Regions from separate parts of the Paenibacillus allorhizosphaerae genome, predicted to be linked through region 1. Evidence: riboswitches for the same ligand, from Rfam matches in the RefSeq annotation. Region 1 holds a riboswitch; each other region holds the start of a gene.
The links. A riboswitch is a leader RNA that binds a small molecule or an ion and turns the genes downstream of it on or off. The one in region 1 is predicted to bind cyclic di-AMP.
Positions count from the first base shown of each region.

Region 2: linked by a shared signal. The riboswitch ahead of ACFQI7_RS33830 (3D domain-containing protein) and the one ahead of ACFQI7_RS26765 (hypothetical protein) in region 1 are both predicted to bind cyclic di-AMP.
Region 3: linked by a shared signal. The riboswitch ahead of ACFQI7_RS31095 (C40 family peptidase) and the one ahead of ACFQI7_RS26765 (hypothetical protein) in region 1 are both predicted to bind cyclic di-AMP.
Region 4: linked by a shared signal. The riboswitch ahead of ACFQI7_RS26280 (stalk domain-containing protein) and the one ahead of ACFQI7_RS26765 (hypothetical protein) in region 1 are both predicted to bind cyclic di-AMP.

Region 1 covers NZ_JBHSRV010000009.1:97,229-102,285, reverse strand. The annotation lists gene ACFQI7_RS26780 (ABC transporter substrate-binding protein) at 1-70, shown strand, start outside; gene ACFQI7_RS26775 (AraC family transcriptional regulator) at 172-1,008, shown strand; gene ACFQI7_RS26770 (hypothetical protein) at 1,120-1,575, opposite strand; cyclic di-AMP (ydaO/yuaA leader) riboswitch at 1,679-1,875, opposite strand; cyclic di-AMP (ydaO/yuaA leader) riboswitch at 2,216-2,414, shown strand; cyclic di-AMP (ydaO/yuaA leader) riboswitch at 2,591-2,853, shown strand; gene ACFQI7_RS26765 (hypothetical protein) at 2,978-3,388, shown strand; gene ACFQI7_RS26760 (potassium-transporting ATPase subunit F) at 3,528-3,605, shown strand; gene kdpA (potassium-transporting ATPase subunit KdpA) at 3,620-5,057, shown strand, end outside.
Region 2 covers NZ_JBHSRV010000021.1:9,360-14,416, forward strand. The annotation lists gene ACFQI7_RS33820 (HD domain-containing protein) at 1-1,092, shown strand, start outside; gene ACFQI7_RS33825 (TatD family hydrolase) at 1,150-1,917, shown strand; cyclic di-AMP (ydaO/yuaA leader) riboswitch at 2,143-2,368, shown strand; gene ACFQI7_RS33830 (3D domain-containing protein) at 2,689-3,822, shown strand; gene rnmV (ribonuclease M5) at 3,926-4,483, shown strand; gene rsmA (16S rRNA (adenine(1518)-N(6)/adenine(1519)-N(6))-dimethyltransferase RsmA) at 4,476-5,057, shown strand, end outside.
Region 3 covers NZ_JBHSRV010000014.1:112,409-117,465, reverse strand. The annotation lists gene ACFQI7_RS31105 (M1 family metallopeptidase) at 1-1,203, shown strand, start outside; gene ACFQI7_RS31100 (hypothetical protein) at 1,220-2,032, shown strand; cyclic di-AMP (ydaO/yuaA leader) riboswitch at 2,335-2,471, shown strand; gene ACFQI7_RS31095 (C40 family peptidase) at 2,475-2,945, shown strand; gene ACFQI7_RS31090 (hypothetical protein) at 2,999-3,208, opposite strand; gene ACFQI7_RS31085 (helix-turn-helix domain-containing protein) at 3,357-5,057, shown strand, end outside.
Region 4 covers NZ_JBHSRV010000008.1:319,737-324,793, reverse strand. The annotation lists gene ACFQI7_RS26295 (AAA family ATPase) at 1-504, opposite strand, end outside; gene ACFQI7_RS26290 (hypothetical protein) at 599-682, shown strand; gene ACFQI7_RS26285 (polysaccharide deacetylase family protein) at 872-1,576, opposite strand; gene ACFQI7_RS26280 (stalk domain-containing protein) at 1,729-2,601, opposite strand; cyclic di-AMP (ydaO/yuaA leader) riboswitch at 2,605-2,775, opposite strand; gene ACFQI7_RS26275 (DUF6483 family protein) at 2,935-3,627, shown strand; purine riboswitch at 3,772-3,873, shown strand; gene purE (5-(carboxyamino)imidazole ribonucleotide mutase) at 4,086-4,571, shown strand; gene purK (5-(carboxyamino)imidazole ribonucleotide synthase) at 4,568-5,057, shown strand, end outside.

The DNA of each region.
Region 1 (5,057 bases):
TTTGAATACGGTGCTGCGAAGCGCCGAAGAAGTGATCAATAAAGCGATTGCTTCCGAGAAAGCAAAATGATCCGGCATTTTTGCAAGCTGCCGGGGCGGCGCTTCTCTGCCGAGGGGCAAAGTTCTGTGCTATGATGACGTTATATACATCATGCGTCGTGGGAGATGAGAATGGTGCATGAGCCGTTTTTCGAACGATTTTTTCCGAAAATGGTCGAGGTGCTCCTCCGCGGGGAACCCTTCTGGAAACAAAGGAAGTACAGGTTTGAGCTGAAACAGACGAGTTTGTACAACTTTGTTTACGTGTTTGCGGGAAAGGGCACGTATGAATTGAATGGCACCGTATGGGAACTAAATCCGGGCACGGTTCTTCATATGGCTCCGGATGAACACATGATATTGTCAAGTTCGCAAGCGGAACCTCTGACGTATTATAGCGTGCATTTCCTGTATTTCCCGATGGAATGGGAAGGGAACCAAGCCAGACTGGGACAGAAAGGCGCCCCTCTGCCGTTCGAGCGTGTTTTTTCCGTTCATGCGGACGCCGCGGAGCTGGAACGACGGCTCAAACAGTTGCATGAGTTGTGGAATGACAAAAACGCGGGGACCGAATGGACCGTCAGGCTTCTGTTCTTGACGCTGATGAAGTGGCTTAGTGAGGCGCTGACCCACAAGCTGCGGGATGAAGATGAAACGGCCCGGCTTATATCCGATTCCATGAAATACATTCAGGACCATTACCAGCAGTCGCTGGAACGCGATAAATTGGCGCGCATGGCGTCGCTGTCGGCCAGCTACTACTCGATTTTGTTCAAAAGGTACTCGGGTTATACGCCATTTGAATTTATTAACAAAATAAGGCTGGATAAAGCGAAGCAGCTGCTCCGCACCACCAATGAGCCGATTTCGAAAATTGCCAGAGAGGTCGGCTATCAGGATCCGCTTTATTTCACCAGATTATTTGCAAGGGAAGTGGGCATGGCTCCCCGCATGTATCGCAAAGCGTAGCCGCGGCCTTTGACGCCGAGGAATAGCATACCAAAGAAAGCCAAGTTTGGCCCGACAGACCGGCTTGGTTTTTCTTGGTTTCGTCATGATGTTGTCTGCACCGCATTGCATTTAGAAAGAGAAGTACGCCTGCGAACGGTCGATCAACAGGGAACTCCCTAATGATGAAGCGATATCTTTTTGCAGGGTGAAGGGATATCTAAGCTTGAAGGCCAAATCCAGCAGCGCCGATTCGGCGAGATTCGTCCTTGCTTGCCCCCACGCTTTGTCTCTGGTTTGGACGCAGCGAATGGCATCGGCAATGGAAAGACCTTTCAGTTTCGCAAAGACGAATGCCCAGCGGACCAAATCTATGTTTTCCCTCGTGCAGGGTATCACGTATTCTCCCCAACCGCTAACCCCGCCGCTTGATATTTTGAGCAATCCGCAGTTGCATTCGCCGCCGGTCAAAGGGATTTGATTCTGGATCAGGCGGCAGTCGAACCGGAACACCTCCATCGCGCAGATGCGATAGTGTAAAAGCTCATTTTCATTTATTACGGGTGAAGGAACGGTTAAGTTGAACATCGTATCCAATCTCCTTAACTTTAAGGTGGAAAGCGCAAAAAAGCCCGAAGAGCAGAGAAACTCTGCTCCCGGGCTTCTTGCATAGCAATAGAAGGCATGGGTGCGGTTCTCTCTCAATGCGCATACGAGGTTAGCTGTCGGGTTCGGGCTTGAGAGTGCCCTACTCACGTTGCAACCGTTACATCTAGCGAAGCGATGTCGGTTGTCACTATCTGAGATTCACCCCTTGAAGCCTTTGCGTTAGTATAGGCTTCGATTGGGTCCCCCGTTTCCTATAAAGGAACTCTGCGTTTGAATAGGAAAATATGATATTGTTGCAATGAATCATACTCCGAGCCATACGCAAAGTAAAACCCGAATCCGGATGTTATTTTCGGTTTTTTGGCTTCATATGAGGATGGAAACGGATTCATTCAAAGCCTGCATTTAATATCGATATAAATGCTGCTTGATTCTTCGTTTATCGCGGTTTCTCAGAAAAGCGGCGAAAAGCGGAGCATGATATCGAAAATGAAAGATCATATACGGATTGTTCGAGCTCTATCGCCTGCCAGTGCCGGATTTGCAATGCAGCGTTTCTTTACAGCGCGTTGCTTCGAGCGTATGATACGACTCAAGAAACAATCCAAACAAAGTTTCCCATTTTTATTCGCTGAATTTCCTTGATACCAAGGAAAACGGGGGAACCAACAGGTGGTGCAAGAACGGTGTGAGAGCCGGTCGCGCATCGCCAGGGGTGAATCGCGGGGACGGAATGTCATGGAATTCCGTACTCGCGTAGGGCGACTCTCACCGCCCGAATCCGTCAGCTAACCTCGTAAGCGTTAGACGGCAGCCGGCTTGTCTTTCGAATCCGGATCGATTCGACAGAAAAGCGCTGCTTTTGGAGAGAGGATGATGAAGCTTGTGATCGTTTGCCGCGACCACAGGGCTTAATGCCTCTGTGGTTTTTTGCTGCATTTTATTGAAAATTTACCGTTTTATTTGCAGAGACGAATAAATTGAATAGGTCATATGCAACTTTTCGCTGAATCCTTGAATGGAAAAGGAACGGGGGAACCAACGGAGTCGCGCAGCATATCCAAATGTCGGATACGGTCACGGCTTTATGGGGTGAATCTTGCAGTTGACAACCGACATCGTGAATACCGATGTAACGGTTGCAGCATTGTTGACAATTGTCCAGCGACATCTCCGCTGTACAATTGCAACGCAAGTAGGGCGACTCTCACGCCCGAATCCGTCAGCTAACCTCGTAAGCGTATAGAGAGAGGCAACGATTGTCGTGAGCAGGACACGGTATGTTCTTTACTGTGCCTTCAGAAGCCGCGGGAAGAGTTCTTCTCTGATCGCAGGCTTCTTTTTTGTTGCCTTCTCTTTCTTCATTCAAGGAGGAGAACACATGGATAGCCGGCAAAGATTTATTCTGGTATCTGCGCCCAACAAAGCGGGTGAAGCCTTCGTCCGTTTATTAATGACGCATAGACTCCCCTTTGCCGCGATCGCTAATAACAAGCGGGAGCGAGCGCGAATGAAGGAGCTGGGCGTTGAGCGCATTATACTCGTCGACACAACCGAGGAAAGCACCTGGCAGCTGCCCGACTTTCCGATCGGAAAAATATTTTTGTTCGAAAGCAGTTTTACTTTGTGCTGCCGCTACATTCGCATATGCAGTTCTTGGAGCAGCGAACCGACTTATGTAATCACGCATTCGAACCACCCGCGGCTCATTTATAAAGGACTTGGAGCGAGCTTCGTCATTCATACGAACAGCGATGAAGTATCGTTTTTACTCCATGCGCTTGTAGGGTGAACCGAGAACTTGGAAGTGATGGAGGAGTATATATGGCGGATCTCTATATGGTTTTGATTCTCGCAGCGACTTACGTTCTGTTCGCCGGCTTTTTGTCCTGGTGCGGCAAAGTGACTGAGGAAACGGGAGGTGAGCGCAAATGATCGTTGTTTATTTATTTACGGCGTTTATCTTTATTTACCTGGCCTATGCGCTCATTCATCCGGAGAAATTTTAGGGAGGCTGTACACTGTGGGCATTTTGCAAATTGCCGTTGTGATCCTGATTTTGATGCTGATCGTTAAGCCGCTCGGCACTTATTTATACCAGGTGTTTCGGAATGAAGCGAGTGTGACGGACAAATTTTTTTCTATCATTGAGAAACCTGTTTTTGCCCTGATCGGGCTTAAGGATCGAAAGGGCATGACCTGGAAAACGTACGGACTCAGCTTCATTTTAACGAACATCGTGCTGGTGGCCGTCAGTTATTTGATTCTGAGGGTACAAAAGTTTTTGCCGCTGAATCCGAACGGCATCGACAACATGGAGCAGACGCTTTCATTCAATACGGTCATCAGCTTCATGACCAACACGAACCTGCAGCATTACAGCGGCGAATCGGGGCTCTCGTATTTCTCGCAAATGGCCGTCATCATGATGATGATGTTCACTTCTGCGGCGACCGGGTTATGTGTTGCCATCGCTTTTGTTCGAGGGATTACAAATAAGGGTCGGACGATCGGGAACTTCTTTGAAGATTTCGTGAAAGCTCATACGCGCGTGTTTTTCCCGCTGGCGCTCGTGGTGACGCTTCTGCTTGTGGCGCTTCACGTTCCGCAAACGCTGCAGCCTACCTTAACGGTTACGGGTTTGGAGGGACAAGTACAACAAATCGCTATCGGTCCGGTGGCGTCTCTGGAGTCCATCAAGCACTTGGGAACGAACGGCGGCGGATTTTTCGGAGTGAACTCGGCCCATCCGTTCGAGAATCCGAATCCGCTCACGAATGTCATCGAAATATTGTCGATGTGGTCGCTGGCGGCCGCACTCCCGTATACGTACGGCTTGTTCGCGAAAAACCGCAAGCAAGGTTGGGTTATCTTTTCCGCGATGATGATTTTGTTCCTGCTGTTCTTGTCCTTGGTTTACGTATCCGAGACCAGAGGTAACCCGGTGATGAACCGTTTGGGCATTGATGCATCACAGGGCAGCATGGAAGGGAAAGAGGTACGATTCGGCATTCCGCAATCGGTTTTATTTACTACCGTTACGACATCGGCCACGACCGGTTCGGTGAACAATATGCATGATACGCTCACGCCGCTCGGAGGCATTACGCCGCTCGCTTTAATGATGCTGAACTGTGTGTTCGGAGGAAAGGGCGTCGGTCTGGTGAACATGCTGATGTACGCGATTCTGGCTGTTTTCCTCGCCGGTTTAATGGTAGGAAGGACGCCGGAGTTTCTGGGGCGAAAGATCGAAGCCCGCGAGATGAAATTAATCGCGATAGCGATATTGACGCATCCGTTTATCATACTTGCTCCAACGGCGATCGCGCTCGCAACGGAGCTCGGCAAAGCGGCGATTACGAACCCGACATTCCATGGAATCTCACAAGTACTGTATGAGTACACATCGTCCGCGGCCAATAACGGTTCGGGGTTCGAGGGACTCGGAGACAATACGCCGT
Region 2 (5,057 bases), on a different contig from region 1:
GTATATGAAATCACCCGCAAAATCATCTCGCAATTTGAACGCAACGCGTATGTAGACTGGCCGAAGGAAGAACGATTGCTGTGCCTTTGTGCCGCGCTTCTGCACGATGTCGGACACGGGCCGTTCTCCCATTCCATCGAAAAAACGTTCGGTACGCATCATGAAGAATGGTCGTGTCGAATTGTGCTGGGCGACACGGAAGTCAATCAAGTTCTGCGGCAAGCTTCGCCTACCTTTCCCCAGCAGGTTGCCGGTATTATTGCCAAGACATACACCCACGAAATCGTCGTCAGCCTTGTATCCAGCCAGTTGGATGCGGACCGGATGGATTACTTGCTGCGCGATGCTTATTTTACAGGCGTCAATTATGGCACTTTTGATTTGGAGCGCATTCTTCGCGTCATGCGTCCTTATCAAGGTCATATTGTCGTGAAAGAAAGCGGCATGCATGCTGTGGAAGATTACTTAATGTCGCGCTATCAAATGTATTGGCAGGTCTACTTTCATCCTGTCACCCGAAGTGCTGAAGTCATTTTGCACAAAATTTTTCAGAGAGCGAAGCACTTGTATGAAAGCAGCTACTCGTTCCGCTTCATGCTTCCGCCTCTACTCAACCTGTTTAATCAAGCATTGACGGTGGATGATTATTACTTGCTGGACGAAGCCTTGATGCAAACAGCTTTGATGCAATGGTCCATGGAAGAGGATCGGACTTTGGCCGACTTATGCTCCCGTTTTTTGCAGCGGCGATTGTTCCAATATATAACGCTGGAGCGGATCGACGACGGGCAAATGGAGCGGCTCCGAGCCCAATTAGAACGGTTCGGCATCGATCCGGCATATTATCTGGAAATTGATTTTCCGTCCGATCTTTCCTATGATGTATATCGACCCGGTGTGCACGATGAAAAATTGCCCATCCTGCTGCTCGATTCCAAAGATCGTCTTACTGAAATTTCCAGAAAATCCGAGATCGTAAGATCGATCAGCGGCATCCACATGGGAAAATACCATCTGTATTACCCACAGGAGTTCATTACGAAACATCTTTCTCAATTTGACCCGGATTTGCAAAAACTGCTCTCAACTTAAATGATTTTCCTTCCTTTCCAAGATGATTATCAAATAGAAGACAAAAGGAGTCGCTTTATGCTCATAGATACGCATGCACACTTGAATGCGCCTCAGTTCGATGAAGATCGACAACAGGTCATCGAACGCGCGCAGCAGAACGGAATTCGTCGAATTATCAATGTCGGTTTTAACCGGGAAACGATACCGAGCTCCATTGCGCTGGCCGAGCAGTACGATTTCATCTATTCTACGGTTGGCTGGCATCCGACGGATGCCAAAGATATGCTGCCTGAAGATCTGGAATGGCTCGAGTCGCTTTGCCGGCATGAGAAAGTGGTGGCGATCGGCGAGATCGGCCTCGATTATTATTGGGACACGTCCCCCAAAGACGTGCAGGATCGGGTATTCCGGGAGCAAATCCGGCTGGCCCGCAAAGTCGGAATGCCGATTGTCATCCATAACCGGGACGCCCATCACGATGTGGTGCAAACGCTCCGAGAAGAAAAGGCGGCGGAGGTCGGCGGCGTCATGCATTGCTATTCCGGAAGCTGGGAGACGGCGAAGCTGTGTCTGGATATGAATTTTTACATTTCATTCGGCGGACCGGTTACGTTCAAAAATGCCAGGCAGCCCAAAGAAGTGCTTCAACACGTGCCGCTCGACCGCTTATTGATTGAGACGGACGCGCCTTATTTGGCCCCGCACCCTTACCGCGGCAAGCGAAACGAGTCTTCCTACGTCCGTCTTGTTGCCGAGACTGCGGCGGAAATTAAGGGAATTTCGGTAGAGGAGCTGGCGGAGATCACAACCCGAAATGCGATGGCTTTTTTTCGCTTAAAGTGAAAAAAGGTGCCGATGGGGACGGCCTGTTTTTTGTTCGACTGAAGATAAATGAAGAAAAACGATGAAAAATAGATGTGCGGAAAAGAAATATAAGGTTTTTATTCGGAAAAACAATGAATAATGGTGATTTCGGCCAAAATTCACTCTAATTTTTCGAGTTTGTATACTTTACAACTTCTACCTTCCCATCGTAAACTCAATAATAACTTCATAACGATTACCATATTTCCAACTTCGCTGAGTTTCCAAATGGGAAACGGGGGAACCGCATTGCATGCTGTTTGGCTTCGGCCGGCGGCAGCGGTGTAAAATAGGGGTGAATCCCAAGTGCATGCAGATGCACTGGTTGACAACGAATACCGGTATTCCGGCTATTCATTGCAACATGGGTAGGGCGACTCTCAAGTCCGAATCCGTCAGCTAACCTCGTAAGCGTTAAGAGAGAGGTAAATTGTCGTGTGCTTCTATTTTCATTTGAACAAATGAGAAAAGTCACGGGAAGAGCCCTCTTCTCCGCTGACTTTTTTTTGTGTTTCCCCGTTAGATGGGATAAAGGTCCGAGCCGGTTCATAAACATGTGTCCCAAGGAGGTGGGGCTGCAGGCAAGTCGCAGTTCTGATGACACCGGACGGAGGTTGCTGCAAACTGTAACGCAGCGATGCGCTACTCGGAAGCAGCGTTGGTGTGGAGCCAAACTAAATTACCATAGTCGCGTCAGATCTACTCATGCAAAACACTCGGGTGGCGAGGCTTTGAAGGAGGACCGAACTAGTGGGCGTTGTGTCAACGGAACAAACCCATGTAAGACGATCATCCAGCATGTCCTTCGCATTGCGATGGAAGCATGAAAACTTGCGTATGATATCGATTATTGCACTCATTTCATTCGCGATGGCTTTCATGTTTTTAATGATGTTGTATGGTACGGCCATTAAGCGCGTATCGGTAGTTGTAGACGGCCAGGAGAAAACATTTCAAACCCGGCACGGGAATCTGCAACGAATACTGGATGAACAAGGCATTGCTGTCGGCGAGCACGATCATCTGTCTCACTCCCTGGCGAGCGCGATCAAATCGGGAGAGCGGATTATGATTGAACGGGCGAAGCCGGTAGAGCTTACCGCCGATGGAGAAACCAAAACGGTATACACGATCGGTAAAACGGTGGGAAGTGCGCTGCAGGAACTAAGCATTTCTTTGGGCGAGCTTGATAAAATAACCCCTGCGATCGATGCGCCTTTGCCGGAAAATGATAAAATTCAAATTGTACGGGTGAAGAAAGAGACGGAAGAAGTAACGGAACCGATTGCATTTGAAGTTGTCAAACGCAACGAACCGCAGCTCTTGAAAGGTAAAGAACAAGTAGTTCAGGAAGGGCAAGAAGGCGTCTTGCTCAAAACGAAGGAAAAAGTGTTTGAAGACGGCGAATTGGTGTCTGAACAGGTAGTTGACGAGAAAGTCCAATCGGAAAGTATAAAAAAGATTGTTGCGATCGGCACGAAAAACCCGGTAACGGTGTTGTCGGCCTCGTCGCCCACTGTGGATGAAATATCGAAAAATGGAGTGACCTTTGCTTACAAGCAGGTCATCAATAATGTCACGCTTACCGCTTATACCGCTGGTTCCACAGGAAAAGGAACCTCGCATCCGGGATTCGGTAAGACGGCTACAGGTACGACAGTAACGGAAGGTCGCACGATTGCAGTAGATCCAAAGGTCGTTCCTTTGGGTTGGTGGGTTTATATCGATGGTATCGGATTCCGCAGAGCGGAGGATACGGGTAGCGCTATCAAAGGAAACGTCATGGACGTTTATTTCGAGAGCAATACGTATGCGAACCGGTTCGGATTGAAGCGCGGGTATACCGTGTATGTCATCGGACCGAAGAAGCCGACAACCGATTAATGACTTGCAATTAGGGCAGACTCATAATATAGACGAGAAGGAAAGAAGAGGTGCGACACGTTCCTCTTCTTTTCTGCTGTTAGCGAAAGAAGGTAAGTATGGTATGATTAAGGAAATCATTGTCGTTGAAGGAAAAGACGATACAACGGCCGTGAAACGGGCTGTCGAAGCCGAGACGATCGAAACCGGCGGGTCGGCGATCAACAAAGATGTGTTGAAACGGATCCGATTGGCGCAAGAGCGCAGAGGCGTCATCGTCTTCACCGACCCGGACCACGCGGGGGAACGGATCCGCAAAATCATTTCGAAAGAAGTGCCCGGCTGCAAGCATGCTTTTTTGACCCAGGAAGCGGCGACGAGCCGCGGAGATATCGGCGTGGAGAACGCATCCGTAGAAGCGATTCGCGAGGCGCTTGAGAATGTGCGCACCGATTATCAGTCGGCGGAAGCCCAAATTTCATGGGAAGACCTGATGGAAGCTGGACTCATCGTCCATCCCGAGGCGGCCGCCCGAAGAATGATGGTCGGCAAATATTTAGGAATCGGCTATTGTAACGGAAAACAATTTTATAACCGCTGCCGCATGTTTCAGATTTCGCAGGAAGAGTTTCTGGAAGCGTGCCGTCCGCTAGCGGAAAATGAGGGTACAAATCATGACTAGAGATCACATCCATGGACAGACGGAACGGGCGGTGCTGGAAGATATCGCGACGCCCAAACGAACCAATGACCTGCTTAAAAGGCACGGATTCGTGCTGAAAAAAAGCCTCGGACAAAATTTTCTGATTGATCCGAACATCTTAAACAAAATTGTATCGGCCGCAAATCTGGATGCAGCAAAAGGCGCCCTTGAGATCGGTCCGGGCATCGGGGCGCTGACCCAGCAGCTCGCGAAAGTCGCTAAGCGCGTCGTAGCCGTTGAAATCGACCAAAGGCTGCTTCCGCTGCTGCAGGAGACGCTGGAAGGCTATCCTCACGCTGCGGTTATTCACGGCGATGTGCTGAAGATCGATTTGAAGAAGCTGTTTGACGAGCATTTTCACGAAGTTGCCCGCGTGAGCGTTGTAGCCAATTTGCCGTATTACATTACGACTCCGATCATTATGATGCTTTTGGAACAAAAGCTGCCTTTGGAGAACATCGTCGTGATGATCCAGAAAGAAGTGGCCGAGCGCATGGCGGCAAAGCCCGGCGGCAAAGAATACGGCAGCCTCAGCATTGCGGTTCAATATTAT
Region 3 (5,057 bases), on a different contig from region 1:
CCCTCCGCTTACACGGTCGCAGCCACCGGCTTTCCGACCCGGCCGGTTGCCGACGACGGGAAGACGAGAACGTACTATTTTTATTCGGACGATGTCCACGATTTCGCTTGGGCCGCTTCCCCCCACTTCATCTATTACGAAGAGCCTTACGCAACCAAGTCGCTGCCGGGCGTACGCATTAAGCTGTATCTCGATCCGAAGCATGAAGCGCTCAAGGCCCGGTACATGACCGCCGCCAAAAAAGCGCTGGCCCGCTACTCCGAATGGTACGGCAGCTATCCTTACTCCACCCTGTCGATCGTCGTTCCGCCGGAGGAAGGCAACGGAGCTGGCGGCATGGAGTACCCGACGCTCGTTACCGCGTGGGGCGCTTCGGAAGAAAACCCGAACCTCGAGCTCGAGCGCGTTGTCGTGCATGAAATCGGTCACCAGTTCTTCTACGGCATGGTGGCAAGCAACGAATTCGAGGAAGCCTGGCTGGATGAAGGGTTCACCTCCTATGCGGAAGATAAGCTCATGGCTTCCGAGTACGGCGTACGACCGAATTTGCTTGTCGAGTCGAGCTATATCACATCGCCGGCGGCGCTGCGCAAAAATTCATGGAGCTTCAGCGGCCACAATCAGTATGCCGAAAATGTATATACCCGCGCCAAGCTGGTGCTCAAAGCGATGGAGCGGCAGGTCGGCCCGGATACGATGGATAAAATTATGCGCAACTATTTTCAGCGTTGGAAATTCAAGCATCCGACATCTAGCGATTTTCAGAAAACGGTGGAAGACGTAACCAAAACAAGCTGGAAAGACTTCTTCGACCAATATGTGTATAACGGCATGATGGTCGATTACGCGGTAACCGGCATTGAAACCCGCAAACTGACCGAAGGCGGGCAAACCGTTTACGAAAATAAAGTGCAGCTGCGCAAGCTGGGCGGAACGTATCGGGACGTGCCCATCCGATTCCGCTTCGCCGACGGATCGCAGATTGACAAAACGTGGGACGGCGCGGACAGTGAAGTCATTATGAGCTTTAAATATACGGCCCCGCTCGATTGGGTCGCTATCGATCCGCAGCATACGATTGTGCTCGAGAATAAACGGATTAACGGATTCATGAAAACAAACGTCGATCCGAAGCTTTCGGCCCGTTGGAATATGAGCGTCGTGAAAATTTTGGAGACCTTGTTCGGATGGGTCGCCTTGTGAGAGGTGAGAAGCGATTATGTGGTATTGGATGAAAAAAGGCTGGGCGATCGCCTGGCAGCAACCGTTCGCCGTCTTTGCGCTCTTCCTTTATAATTTGGCTTGGGGCGTGTTGATTTACAAACTGATTCAATCCATTGTCGTCCCTTTGCTTCACCGGTATCCGGGCAAGGATCTTTCTCACGAAACGGCTCAGCTGTTCTGGATCGAAGGGCAGTTTCAGATCATGAAGACCGATTTGCTCATGCCGTATATATGGTGGGCGAGCGCTCTGATCGGTTTGCGCATGCTGCTCAGTCCAGTCATCAACGCCGGTATCTATTATTCGCTGCATCATTTGGAAATGAATGCGGGCTACCGTTTCGTGAAGGGGATTCGCAAGCTGGCCCTCCCCTTCCTCGGCCTGTATGCGCTACAGACGCTTTTATCGCTGGTCCCGCTGTACTGGCTCGTGCCATATGCGCTGCGTCAATATGCCGAGCAGTCTTCCTACACCGACCTCGGCAAAGCGCTTCTTCCTGCAACCGGCTGCTTTATCGCTTACATTTTCCTGCTGCAGCTGCTCTTTCTGTATTTGCAGGTCGGTAAAGTGGACGGCCGCTCTTCTCTCTACACCGTGCTGTTCGTGATGAGGCAAGGACATGTCATCGTATTAACCGCTTTGGGCGTGTTGGCGATTACCTTCATCGTATCGGCGGCCGTCATGGTTTCCGCCTTCGTCTGGGCCGGATTAGCCGCACTTGTATTGTTCCAGGCGTACCGACTCGTTCACATGTTCATGAAATTGTGGGCGATCGCCACCCAATATGCACTTTGGTCGGAAAAAGCATAATACCGTTTGCGCCGTTTAGGCCCCACTTCCCCGATGAATCGGAGGAGGCGGGGCCTTTTTCGCCGTTGACCGACACGTTCTTTATGTCGGCGCCGCGCTGCGAGCGGTAGCGGCTTTTTTCGACAAAATTCCAAGGATTGGAAAGGATGGGCGATTTTCTGTTTCCTTATTTTGTAAGCGCTAACACTCAACCCCGGTGCGAATCGGCAGGTTTCATGTTTTAACCTAATTATTGTGACAATATTGTGACAAAAGAAGGAAAAGCTCAGTTTTCCACGAATACCTGTACATAGCAATACAAAATGAAAATTTTGCCGAATTTCCGTTCGCGGAAAACGGGGGACCACAATTTGGGTGAATTGATCTCGCTTCACAGTGATCATAGGGAACCTTCAACCGAACCCTCAAGCTAACCTCGTAGGCACCGGAAGGGGAAACTTCTTTGAAGAAGCTTGTCGGTTTTGCACTTTCTTTGACTATGTTTTGCACCATCTCGGTTGGCAGCGCATTTGCTGAAACCCCACTAAGCTCAGCGGTAAACGCAGGATTGGGTTCGCCGTACAAATGGTCCGGCACAACAACGAAAGGCTTTGACTGCTCCGGCTATACTTCTTGGGTGTTCAAAAAGTTCGGTATCGACCTGCCGCATACTTCCAAAGGCCAAGCCACGGTTGGCGACTCGGTGGACAAAGATCAGCTTCGCCCCGGCGACCTGGTATTTTTCAATACTGACGGCAAAGGAATCTCCCATGTAGGCGTATACGTGGGCGACGGCAAATTTTATCACTCCGCTACGGACAAAGGCGTCATCATTACGAAAATGAGCGACTCCTACTACACAAAACGTTATGTTACCGCTCGCCGCGTTCTATCGGATGATCAGTATACGCAGCTGATGACTGACGCGAATTAATGCACCGCTAAGAGCCGCTGGCATCCACTTGATGCTTACGCGGTTCTTTTTTTCTATCCCAGCTTGTGCTGTTCGGGGATGGTTTCGGCGTTGTCATTCGCATGCCAAGGCACAATCTCCAGACCGTTAAAGCAGCGGCTCATCTGCTGAAGCCGTACTTCCGCATCCGACCATTCCATTGGTTTTCCCAGACTTTTTCCCTTATAGCATAAGATGTACAGCACAATTTCCGAGCCCCCTTGTATATACGATTGTCTAATCATTACCCATTACCCTTCGCCGCGCCGGTTCAAACAATATTTTCTAAAAGGTGTACGCCGATTTAAATAAACATTAAAATAAGAATGAATGTGACGGATGCCTTTCGATGAAGAACCGCCTGAAGCAGTCTGCTATGAGGAGGAACACCGAATGCTGTTGCCGAGAACCATTTCCATTCATCGTCGAAGTATTGTGTTGACCTGGCTATTTTCCTATTTGGCCGTTCTTCTGCTGCCCGTCATGATCAGCGTGATCGTATACCGCGAATCCAGCACGACGCTCGAAGGCGAGATCCACCAAGCGAATCTTTCGTTACTGAAGCAGGTCCGGGAAGTGATGGACAACTACTTCTTGTCGATGGAGCGCCTGAACTTCGAAATGACCTGGAACTTGCAGATGCAGGAGCTGCTGAATTCCAATAAGTACGCCTCTTCTCCAAACGAGTATATTTACGATCGATACAAACTGACGCAGGACTTCAATTTGTACCAATCCGCCTACCCGACCGTCGATTTGTTTTATACGTACCTCGGCGGCGATAATACCGTCGTACTTCCTGGCACCGTCCGCAGCGGGCCGTTCGCCTATCAAACTTTGCATGCCGATCCTTCGTTTCCTTATGGCGAATGGAGCTCCCTGGTCGACCGCAAAGATTTCCGGGGCTTCGTGCCGATGGTCCGAATCGATGAAAACCTTAAAATTCGCAAAACGGTCGCTTACGTCAGCCCCTACAATACGGATAAAGACGGGACGCTGGCAACCAACGTCGTCATGATCGATCAAGCGCGCATCCTTGGCGCGATCCAGAATGTAGAGCTGTTCAATAAAGGGCATGTGCTCATATTGAACCGGAATAACGAGACGCTCGTTTCCAACGCCAACGAAACGATCCCTTCCGATTTTCCGTTCGACCAGCTCGGCGATGAATCCAAGTTTTTTTACTATAAAAAAGACGGGGAAAAATACGAGATTCATTCCATTCGTTCGGAGCGCGTCGGGCTGACCTATATTTCCATGATCCCGAGTTCCCTATACTGGGAGAAAGCGCAGCATGTACGGAACTTGACTTATGTAAGCGTTCTTATCAGCTTGTCCGGCGGCAGTCTGCTGACCTATGTGTTCCTGCGCCGCAACTACAACCCGGTCCGGCGGCTCGTGCAGACGTTTTCCGGCAAATCCAATGTCAGCTACGGCAAAGAGCACAACGAATTTCAATTTCTTGAACAAGCGATCGGCAGCACACTCAGCGAGATGGATAAAATCATGGACCGGATGAAAAGCCAGCAGCACATCCTGCGCTCGAATTTTATCGCACGTCTGCTGAAAGGCCGCATCGACAGTCAAATCCCGGTCGACGAATCGCTGATTACGTTTAATATGAAGCCGATCTCCAGCGACTTCGCCGTCATTATGCTGTATGTCGAAGCGAGCGCCCCCTTTCATGAAAGGCTGGACGGGATGGAGACGGGCGACAAACAAAAACTGCTCCAGTTTATCGTAAGCAACGTCGTCGAAGAGCTGGCCGGGCGGCGGCATCGCGGCTACACGGCCGAGGTCGATCATACGCTTGCCTGCCTGATCAATGTATCCGAACAGGATGAAGGTTCGCGCATGGACGATTTAATGCAAATCGCTAAAGAAGCGCAAGCGTTTTTGAATACGCACTACCATCTGCACTTGACGCTATCGATCTCATCGATCCACAGCGGAATCGACAACATCGCCAAAGCATACCTGGAAGCGCTCGACGCGATGGAATATAAGCTGGTAATGGGCAGCAATGAGATATTGTCTTATGAACAAATTTACAAAACGGGAGCGGACGACAGCGAGCCCGCCGCGTATTATTAC
Region 4 (5,057 bases), on a different contig from region 1:
ATCCAGGATGTAAAGTCCGTTGCCGCCGAATCGATGCATAAATGCGGAAAAGAACGATTCTCCATGCGACTGCTCATGCAGCGACTTGCCTCCGTAAGAATCGATGATCTTCCCTCCCGATCCAGGCTCCCGATCCATTTGATCAATATTGGTGGCAAGGTTATAGTACGTTTCGGCTCGGAAAAAGAAACCGTCACGCGGCTTATTAATACCGCGCACGATCCGAATATATTGATGCAGCGTAGAGTGCGACTCCTGCGTGGAGAAGTTGAAATTCATGGTTCCGCCTTCCGGATTGAAGCCCCAGGCAACGGCCAGCGCTTCCAACAGCGTAGATTTCCCCATGCCGTTCTCACCCACGATATAAGTGACTTTCGGATGAAGCGTAAGATTGTGCAGTTCTCCCAGTGCTGGGAGATTGAACGGATATTGCGCAAACGACGGGACCTTTTCCCGCAGCAGAGCGAAGCTTCGGATGAAAGGGTCTTTTTCAGCAAGAACCACGGCAATACCTCCTTATTATGAAGATATTATAGTTGAATTTCGCAGCCGGAGCCATTCCCGTGTATAACGAAAACATGGCTGCGCTTCTTCGGCAATCCGGCATTGGGAAGAAGAAGGACTGCTATGGCCAGAGCGCGATCCGGAAAACGGTTTATTTTATGCAAAATACAAAAAATGAAGGAAATCTTACAGGCAGTTGAGCATCGTAGCATTAATAAAGCAAAAAAAGAGATCGAAGGCGCACTATCAAGCATTCATTGGTGCAACCGCCAACAGTTGTACTGCGTTTATATATTGGTAGAGCTTTGCAATGAGGTCGGGTTTATGGAATAAGCTCTTGCCGCCGGGGCAAGAGCGCTGAAAATGCTCATTTTCGCGTCTTAGCGATGAGATCAGATACGGTAAGAAAGCGGTAGCCGCGCTGCTGAAGCTCCGGCAGGATGCGTTTGAGCGCCTCTACGGTTTGGCTACAATCTCCTTCAAGATCGTGGAACAAAATGATGTCACCGTTGTGAACATTGTTTAGCACCGTTTGAACGATTTTGTCGGCGCCAGGCTTCTTCCAGTCTTTCGTATCCTGATACCAGGACCACATGACGACCGTCAGCTTGTCCTCCTTCATGGATTGGAGCAGCGCATCGTTGTAAAATCCGCCTGGGGGCCGAAAGACGCTCGGCATTTGCTCGGTAATATCGAAGATGACTTCCTGGGTTTGCCGAATTTCCTCGACGATTCGTTCGGGAGGGTAGTTTTTCAGAAAATGATGGTCAAACGTATGATTGGCAATCTCATGGCCTTCATTTACTTCACGGATCGCAATGGCCGGATACATTTTCACGCGTTTGCCGAGCACGAAAAAAGTCGCCTTAGCCTGATACTGATGAAGTAAATCCAGTATTTGCGGGGTATATACCGGATTAGGACCATCATCAAACGTTAAGGCGATAAGCTTCTGGTCCGTCTGCACGTTCCATACAACCTCGCTGCCGAGCGGAGGCGCCGCGGTAGTCGTAATCGGAATCATCAGCGAAACAATGAGCAGGAGCGTTACTACGGTTTTTGTTTTCGTCAACGGGCTTCACCTCGGCATCTAAAGTACCTTAGTTAGGGTGGGCCAACGGATGAAAAGTATTCGGAAGCGGCGGCATGCAAAAAAAAACAGCCGCCCTAAAGAGGACGACTGTTTTTGCCATTGGATGAGTCCAGACTGCTGTAGAGATGTAGTTAGGAACCTAATACGTAAATTTTAACTTGCTGTACGCCGAACATCCTTGCTTTTGAGCGGCTTTCGGGCAAGAAAATATCAATTTTATTGCCTTTAATGGCACCGCCGATATCACTGGCCGTAGCGTACAAGCCACCGGACGGCAAGCCGTCGTAATTATAGCCCTCGATATATACTTTCGTGCCGAGCGGGATCACGTTCGGGTCGACGGCGATCGTTCCGAGCTGCAATGGATTTCCCATATAATCGACTGGGCCGTTGCCGCCATTCTCGCTCGGAGAAGCCGTATACGCCGTTGCTTTCGCTTCGATGAGTTTGCTGTACGAAGGGATCGCACTGCTGCTCAATGTCGAAACGGCGGCTGGCTGTTCTTTTGGCTTGTACCATGCCGGAGCATAATATTTACCGTCCGTACCCAAAATGGCGATACGGTTCGAGTTGTCCCACTGGCTGTTATACCCGAACGTATCGGAGAGCAGCCGGAAAGGAACATAGACTTTCCCGTCGATCAGTTCTGCTGGTGTTGCGATTTCGGTTGATTTGCCGTCGACCGAAATATGGTTATCGCCCGTCGTAAGCGAAATGCTCTTTTTTCCATTCGCCAAAGTGACTTTTATTTGCGAGCCCGCCGGTTCCCATTGTACTTGAACTCCAAGCTTGTCTGCGACGACGCGGGCAGGCACCCGCAACTTATGATTCTCATCCAGGAAAGGCTGTGCGTCCGGAAAATGGACCAGACTGTCGTTGACTTGCACCTTCACGTCTTCCGCCAAGCGTTGAGGCTCGGCCGCTTCCGCTTTTTGGCATACCGGCAAAACGGCAGGCAAGGCGAACAAACATGCGAGGAACATGCCCTTAATATTCAATTGCATTCATTTCCCTCCTATGAATGCCTCCGAGGTTAGTTGTCGGGTTCGGGAAGAGGATGCTCCCTAGTATTGCAGCCGTCGCCTTAAATCGTGACGATGCCGAAATGCATTCACCCCATGTGTTTCATCCCCCGTACGCGCACGGCAAAAAAATGCGCGATTCGGCTTTTAGTAATTTACCATAGCGTACGTACCGGTTCAATGCATAAAATTATCCAGTCATTTCCGATTAATGGAAGCCCCCTTTTTCCTCCCGGGCAGAAATGGGGTACAATGAAAATAAATTCGTGCAAGAGTAGAAGTTTATGACCGTCAGGGCAGGGGAGGAGAAGCACAATGTATAGACGAGACTATATTTTGGGACTGATTGAGAAGGCAGCCGTTGCGGTATATAAAGTGGCCGCGGCCAGAAGAAACGCGCAATTTGAAGAGGCGATGGCGCTGTTGAATCAAGCGATGAAACAACTGCTCGGTATGAATTCGAAGCTGATCGGAGCGCTGTCGGTGAAAGATTTGCTCGCCATGTTTTCTCAGGACGGCGGGATTGATCAAGGGAAAGTGCTGGCGGCGGGCGATCTGCTTCATGCGGAAGCGTCCGTATGGAAAGAGGCGGGTAACGAGACCGCGGCCCGGCAGACGGCACTCAAATGCGTTGAAATGCTGCTGACGGCGATGGAACTGGATGCCCGGTCCGAGCTGAAGAATGAATTCGACGAGCGTTTGAACCATGCGCTGGACATGGCCGGGCGTGCTCCCAAAAGCGCCGAGCTATTGGAAAAGCTGATTCCTTATTGCAATGAGGCGGGCAAGCTGGCCGATGCGGAAGACGTGTTGTTTCAATGGTTGGACGAGCTGGAGAAATCCGGACAATGGGAGCGGAGACTTAAGGCGATCGATGAAGGGATTCGAATGTGCGAGCAATGGCTTCAATTAGATGAAGGGAAAATATCGGCAGGCGGATTGAGTTCGGCCGAAATCCATAGCACATTGCAGGATTTGATAAAAATGAAAGCGAATTCGCAAACTTAAACGGCATATCGCTGAAGATCATTCAATAAATGCGAACTATTTTTTGTTTGAATTTATTTAATGTTCGTCTTTTATAGTTGACATGCGCTGTTAAAGGCTGTTAAACTGAGAGGGTAATAACAAGATGGAACAAACGAATTTTTGGAGAATAAAGTCGAATAATCTCGTATAAAGTCGGGAATATGGCCCGAAAGTTTCTACCCAAAAACCATAAATTTTTGGACTACGAGTGAACGAACGATAAGGAAGGTCGGCATGTTTGTGCCCGGCCTTAGCTTGCGCTTCGGGCTATTTGTCGTCCAGTGGATAGAACGCATCGGTATGCGCCCTATCAGCCGGACGTTTTTTTATACATCAGAAGCTTAACTTAAACACGAATGGATCTTCACCGATCAAAAGCGCTATGTGCATTGCAGTGTATGTTGCTAATTTAATCTATAATATCGGAGGTTCAGCCAGTGTCCGTACTTGTTGGCGTCATCATGGGAAGTCAGTCCGACTGGGAAACGATGAAGCACGCCTGTGACGTGCTCGAGGAATTAGGCGTTCCGTATGAGAAGAAAGTCGTTTCCGCGCACCGTACCCCGGATTTAATGTTCGAATATGCGGCTTCAGCGGTGGAACGGGGGTTAAAGGTTATCATCGCGGGCGCCGGAGGCGCGGCGCATTTGCCGGGGATGGTCGCCTCCAAGACGGTGCTGCCGGTGATCGGCGTGCCGGTGAAAACGTCTACCTTGAACGGACTCGATTCCTTGCTCTCGATCGTACAGATGCCTGGCGGCATTCCGGTTGCGACGGTAGCGATCGGGCATGCCGGTGCAACGAACGCAGGTCTGCTCGCTGCGCAGCTGCTCGGTGCTTTTGACGAAGAGCTTCAGCGGAAAGTTGCGGCGCGCCGCGAGCGGATTGCGCAAACCGTGATGGAAAAGAGCGTGCTCGAATGACAGCGGCGGCAGAAGGCAAGGCGTACGACCCCGGCAAAGTGATTGCTCCGGGCGCAACGATCGGCGTGCTTGGCGGAGGACAGCTCGGTCGAATGCTGGCACTGGCCGGACGGGCCATGGGCTACCGCTTCGTCACGCTCGATCCGACGCCGGATGCGCCTTGCGGCCAAGTGGCGGACCGGCAAATCGTCGCGGCATATCATGACGTAGCAGCCGCGCGTCAGCTGGCGGAGCAGGCGGATGTCATCACATACGAATTCGAGAATGTGGACGCAGGCGTGACGTCACTGCTGATGGCAGAATCTTATGTGCCGCAAGGAAGCCGCCTGCTCTACACGACGCAGCACCGGCTGCGCGAGAAGCGGGCGATCGAAGCCGCGGGCGTCAAGGTTGCGCCGTATGCGGAGATTGGCAGCGTGGAAGAGCTGCGTCAAGCGGTGCAGCGTTTCGGCACGCCCTGCGTGCTGAAGACGGCGACCGGCGGCT